Kordia antarctica: one gene and its partner. The protein of the gene in region 1 interacts with the protein of each later gene in a pairwise test. Links are inferred from orthologs where the notes say so. Each region holds a gene or a part of one and is shown on either strand. Other genes may lie near its edges. The genes, in order: IMCC3317_RS13880 and IMCC3317_RS05810.

Region 1 (3,262 bases):
ATACATCCATCTTTAAAAAAGGGCGTTACATCAATTTTATTGAAACTTTTATGCGCAACTGCCAAAATAATCGCTCTAGTGTCTTTTGAAATCGATGAAACTAGCTCAATATTGTATTCCTTTTTTACTTCGGAAGCATTTACGTTATCGTCAAATACCTCAACCTCAATTCCATATTCGTTGAGTTCATGCACAATGTCAATCACTCGTGTATTTCTAATGTCAGGACAATTCTCCTTAAAAGTGATTCCTAAAATGGTCACTTTTGCACCTTTGATTAGTTTTTCTTGTTTTATCATGAGTTTTACAACGCGTTCTGCGATATATTTCCCCATGTTATCATTTATTGTTCTTCCTGCCAAAATTACTTGCGGAATGTAGCCTACACTTTTTGCTTTGTACGTTAGGTAATACGGATCGACGCCAATGCAATGTCCGCCAACCAAACCTGGCGTAAATGGTAAAAAATTCCATTTTGTGCCTGCGGCTTCTAATACTTCATGCGTATCAATACCTAGTTTGCCAAATATTAATGCCAATTCGTTTACAAACGCAATGTTGATATCGCGCTGAGAATTTTCAATCACTTTTGCGGCTTCTGCTACTTTTATGGACGACGCTTTAAACGTTCCGACAGTAACAATACTTTTGTATAATTTGTCAATAGTTTCTGCAATTTCAGGCGTACTTCCCGAAGTGACTTTGACAATGTTGTTGACTCTGTGTTTTTTGTCGCCTGGGTTTATTCTTTCAGGAGAATATCCACAATAAAAATCTATATTAAATTTTAATTGACTTTTTTCTTCCAGAATTGGTACACAAACTTCTTCTGTACAACCTGGAAAAACGGTAGATTCATAGATTACAATGTCATCTTTTTTCAATACCGAACCGACTAAACGTGAAGCTGATTCTAGCGGGTTTAAATCTGGGAATTTTTGCGCTGTAATTGGTGTTGGAACCGTGATAATATATACGTTCGCTTTCGCGATTTCTTCCGCTTCGTTCGTATACTGCAAACTTGAAGCTTCTTGCAATTCTTCCGAAGTTACTTCAAGTGTGTGATCTTTTCCTTGCTGTAATTCTTGAATTCTGTTTTTATTGATGTCAAATCCAATGACTTGAAACCCTTTTTTACTGAATTCAACAGCCAAAGGCAATCCAACATATCCTAAACCTATTATGGAGATTACCTTATTTTTCATTTGCTACAGCTTGTTTTTTAAAAAAGTCATATGTAATTGCCAAACCTTCACGTATTTTATATGTAGGATTGTATTTTAAAAGTGTTTTTGCTTTTGTAATGTCTGCTAATGAATCTCTTACATCGCCAATTCGGTTTTCTCCATGAGAAGCTTCAACTGTACTTTGCGTAAGTTCTTTGATGTTATTCCACAAATCGTTTACACTGATCCGATCTCCAACTGCAACATTGAAAACTTCATGCTGATTGATTTCTGCAAATAACGATTTCATATTCGCTTGCACTACATTTTCGACAAAAGTAAAGTCTCTCGTTTGATTTCCATCACCGTTGATAGTTACTTTTGTATTATGTATTCCTGCATTGAAAAATAACGGAATTACTGCCGCATAAGCGCCTTTTACATTTTGTTTTGGTCCAAAAACGTTGAAATAACGCAATCCGACGGAATGAAAATTGAAGTGTTTTGAGATATTGTCAGCGTATAATTCGTTTACATATTTTGTAATTGCGTACGGAGATAATGGATTTCCGATAATTTCTTCTTGTTTTGGCAATGCTTTACTATCGCCATACGTACTTGAAGAAGCTGCATAAACCATTCGTTTAACGCCTGCATCACGTGAAGCTATTAATATGTTTAGAAAACCAGAAATGTTTACTGCATTTGTAGAAATTGGATCGTCAAATGATCGTGGAACAGAACCCAATGCCGCTTGGTGCAATACGTAGTCTATTCCGTTTACTGCTTTTTTGCAGGTTTCTACGTCTCTAATATCGCCAAGAATGAATTCGAAATTTGGGTTTGATTCAAATTCCGCTAAGTTGTGTTTAAAACCTGTTGCCAAATTGTCTAATACACGTACTTTTTTAGCCTTGTGTTTTAGCAAATATTCAACTAAATTAGAACCAATAAATCCTGCGCCTCCAGTGATTAGGAAACTGTGCTGTTCTAATTGCTCTTGATGATATGCTTTTTGGTACATGTTGCTATTATTGGCTGCAAAACTAGCCATAAATTTTAACACTAGGAAATAAATGAGTTTTATGGGGAAATACCCTTTTATTCAAGGGTAAAATCACCCTTTTTATTTAACGTGAGTTCGACATAAGTTTACTTAAGTAAAATTTTGAACATATTTTCATAATAAGTGCTAAGTATTTGATTTTTATTTTTTTATTTTCGTTTTCTTTGTGCGCACAAAGAAAAGAAACAAAAGAAAGTGCGCTTTTCCAGAGGTATTTTTAGTTTTTCTTTTTGGGAAAAACTAAAACCGCATGAATTTTTCTAAATTTTCTCCAAGGATTCGAAAATTCTTAACGAAAAATTCCTGCTATACTGCGGAAAAGACAAATAAATACTCTGAATTTTATATCGAACTCAGGTTATTTATGTTACTTTTCGAACAATAAACCACGGATTTAGTAGATTTTCCTTGTTGTATTTTAGCGGTTTCTGGGTTTCTAATGAATAGACCTCTACTCCGACAGCATTGCAAATGGCGTGTCCTGCCGCAGTGTCCCATTCCATTGTTGGAGCGTACCGCGGATAATACGAAGCTTTTCCTTCCGCCACCAAACAGAATTTTAAGGAACTTCCTGCTTTGATGAGTTCAACTTGTTTTTGTTCGCCTTCATGTTTTGCAATTAAGTCGAGTACTTGCTGGTTTGTGTATGAGCGACTTGACGTAATTGTAACAACATCACTTTCAGAAGCTGGAACTATTTCAACTGCATTTTCCAACATGTCAGTTGAAATGTTGTGTTCGGCTAACTCTATTTTAAACGCTTTTTGTTCCGAGACAACTGCATAATACAACGTTTTTTGTGCAGGAATATAGATAACGCCTAAGATTGGCTTTCCGTTTTCAATTAATGCAATGTTTACAGTAAATTCGCCATTTCGTTTTATGAATTCTTTGGTTCCGTCTAACGGATCTACAATCCAACATTGATTCCAGTTCTTCCGAATTTCGTAGGTTGCATGTTCGCCTTCTTCACTTAACACAGGAATATTAGTGCTTTCCAACGCTTCTTCAATAAACGCATTTGCTTTTT
Region 2 (3,151 bases), 1.9 Mb from region 1 along the record:
CGAAATTCGGCAGTAATAGTTTTCTCTTTACGAATTTCCGCAGTAAACTCTTTTTTATCTTTTACAGCTTCTTCAGGAATTGAAGCAACCGCATATTTTGCAGAAAATGTAGTTTCAGAAACATCGCAATCCAATTCTACAGTATAACCTGTATTTAAAGCATTTCTTGTTACAGCGACCAATTCGTCTAAGGTTACATTATAAAAACTTCCGTTAGAAAAATTATCAGGAATATTTAAAATGAATTGTTCATAATACGGTTGATGCGTAAATGAAGTAATTGTCACATAATCATCAGGATTAATCTTTGTCATCTCTTGAAATGATTTAGGCGTGTATCTTCTTCCTTCAAAATTGAACCATTTTGGACTTTCACCTAAATAAACATCCAACACACTTTCAACAGCAGGTTTCCAATTAGTTGATAGTTTCTTTCCAGGATTCTTAATATACACATCTAACATGGCTTTTAAAACCGCTTCCATTTCTGCATGATTATGATTTGTTTCTAAAGCTTTCAAACCAGAATACGCTTCACTTGTAACTAATCCGTGTGACTTAACGGCATTCATCACATCATGTGCCAATGCGCCTTCGCTAAATTGTGCTTTTCCCTGTCGCATCACGTAATTCCAAGCTTTCTTCGGATACGTATTTCGTACATTATACATTTCAGAAATATCAATCTGTTTTCCCGTCAATCGGATAATTTCAGATTCTAAAAAAGAAGAAGCCGAAAAACTCCAACAAGTTCCTGTACGTCCTTGACTAATTACGGGCGTAGCTTCTAAATCTACGGTAGTTTTAAATTGATAATCTTGTGCAAAAGCAACAATTGAAAAACAACATAACAAAGCAAATAAAAGTATCTTTTTCATCAGAAATAAAGGTGTTTAAAGTGTATAGCACGACAAGAATTTGACTCAAAAATCACTTGTAAACTGTGCAAAATGATTTATTTTTACGCAAAATACTAAAAAATATGAGTAAACCTGACTGGAAAACGGTAAAAGAATACGAAGACATTACGTATAAAAAGGCAGATGGCGTTGCTCGAATCGCTTTTAACAGACCAGATGTTCGAAACGCGTTTCGTCCACATACAACAAGCGAATTGTTGGATGCGTTTAGAGATGCGCATGAAGATGTGAATATCGGAGTTGTATTGCTTTCTGCGGAAGGTCCATCATCCAAAGATGGAGTTTATTCTTTTTGTAGTGGCGGCGATCAAAAAGCACGTGGACATCAAGGATATGTTGGACAAGATGGATATCATAGATTAAACATTTTAGAAGTGCAACGCTTAATTCGCTTCATGCCAAAAGCAGTAATTTGTGTAGTGCCTGGTTGGGCAGTTGGTGGCGGACACAGTTTGCATGTTGTGTGCGATTTGACACTTGCAAGTAAAGAACACGCCATTTTTAAACAAACGGATGCCGATGTCACAAGTTTTGATGCAGGATATGGTTCGGCGTATTTGGCAAAAATGGTTGGACAGAAAAAAGCAAGAGAAATCTTTTTCTTGGGAAGAAACTACTCAGCGCAAGAAGCATACGAAATGGGCATGGTAAATGCCGTAATTCCGCATGACGAATTGGAAAATACTGCTTTTGAATGGGCGCAAGAAATCTTAGCAAAATCGCCAATGTCCATCAGAATGTTGAAATTTGCAATGAATTTAACTGACGACGGAATGGTTGGACAACAAGTATTTGCAGGAGAAGCAACGCGTTTAGCATATATGACAGAAGAAGCCAAAGAAGGTAGAGATGCATTCTTAGAAAAACGCAAGCCAAACTTTGACAAAAAGTGGATTCCGTGATCAGTTCTCAGTTCTCGGTTTTCAGTTTTTGAAAATTATAAATATTAAATGTGTCACATCGAGCGCAGTCGAGATGCTGAATTTTAAATATAAAAATGTATTGATTCGTCATTGCGAGTGAAACGAAGCAATCTGTTTCTTAATTTAGATGAACGATTTCAATTTTTTTAATTTTGCTAGAAACTAGAAACTAGAAACTAGAAACCAAATCAAAAACATGAAAAAGCTGATCATTTTCACACTTTTACTAACTTTCCAATTCGGAATAGCGCAAGATAATACGGAGCGTAAATTCGAAATTGGATTGCATTATCCGTTATCTACAGGCGATAATTTTATGGTTTTTGCGTATGATGGTTTAGTAGGATTAGATTTTAAATATCAATTTACGGATACAAAATTGATTTCTCCAAAAGTTGGTTTCTCGGTAGATTATTTTAATTATAATTTTGTAGATGATGTAAATGGTGGCGCATTTGTGCTAAAACCAGAAATCATTGGCGAATTTAACATTGAAAGTCTTCCAAAACTAAAACCTTATTTGTCTTTAGGATACAGCATTTTCACGACTTCTTTGAATGTGGCAAGCACTGGTTTTAATTTAGGAAATCCGGATCCAACGACGCAACCAAATGGCGATCGTTACACAGATACGCAAAGTGGAATTAGTTATGGTTTTGGCGCAGCGTATGATCTTACAGAAAAATTTTTTGTGGAAGTTTCTGCCGATTTTATAAAGCTTTCGCTGGATGGAGAAACTTCAGGGAATCGATATAACGAAAATATTCATACGGTAAATATGGGTGTTGGATTGCGATTTTAAAAGTTGAAATTGTAAATGTTAAATTATGAATGTTGAATTTTAAATTACTTCTCGATACAAAATTCTTTCAGAATTTCACTCGAAGTGACGTTAGGTGAAAATCATAAATTATAAATGTTGAATTAAAAAAATAGCTCAATTCGAGTAAAATTTCAGTTTAAAAGTTTACTTAATGTGTGAATAATTCACCTATCAAAATACCAAGCGCAAAGTTTCCAAAGTCGAACTTTTTGATAAATGATTTAAAAGCTATCAACTTATTTACAATAGAACATGCTGACTTACAGATTATTTCTTAAAATCAAAAAACAGTGTCGATAAAAAACCTTGAATCATTGAATTTTTAAATTTTTAAATTGAGCGAAGCGATACTATGCGCGTCTAAAAATCTAACCTTTCTTTTTCACAACATACGTTTCCCAACCTTCATACGAACCATACTGATCTTTAGCAAGTTTAATGAGTTCTGTGGTAAATTTGGTTACGTTTTCCAACGTGGTAGAATT

What was found.
Region 2: the proteins of IMCC3317_RS13880 (region 1) and IMCC3317_RS05810 interact in binary tests that used the Escherichia coli proteins (3 or more experiments, as listed by UniProt). The link is inferred for Kordia antarctica from one-to-one orthologs.

Annotation. Positions count from the first base shown.
Region 1 is NZ_CP019288.1:3,343,165-3,346,426, forward strand. What follows is about bases 193-3,116. They hold IMCC3317_RS13880 (SDR family oxidoreductase), read right to left. Parts: upstream 2,191-3,116; coding sequence 1,195-2,190; downstream 193-1,194. Other genes in these bases: IMCC3317_RS13875 (nucleotide sugar dehydrogenase), read right to left, coding at 193-1,205; cysQ (3'(2'),5'-bisphosphate nucleotidase CysQ), read right to left, coding at 2,595-3,116. Also shown: more of IMCC3317_RS13875, read right to left, coding at 1-192; more of cysQ, read right to left, coding at 3,117-3,262. UniProt on the Escherichia coli protein: Catalyzes the interconversion between ADP-D-glycero-beta-D-manno-heptose and ADP-L-glycero-beta-D-manno-heptose via an epimerization at carbon 6 of the heptose.
Region 2 is NZ_CP019288.1:1,432,880-1,436,030, reverse strand. The notes cover bases 90-2,902. They hold IMCC3317_RS05810 (1,4-dihydroxy-2-naphthoyl-CoA synthase), read left to right. Parts: upstream 90-982; coding sequence 983-1,822; downstream 1,823-2,902. Other genes in these bases: IMCC3317_RS05805 (outer membrane beta-barrel protein), read left to right, coding at 2,040-2,645; IMCC3317_RS05815 (C1 family peptidase), read right to left, coding at 90-878. Outside these bases: more of IMCC3317_RS05815, read right to left, coding at 1-89; IMCC3317_RS05800 (DUF695 domain-containing protein), read right to left, coding at 3,035-3,151. UniProt on the Escherichia coli protein: Converts o-succinylbenzoyl-CoA (OSB-CoA) to 1,4-dihydroxy-2-naphthoyl-CoA (DHNA-CoA).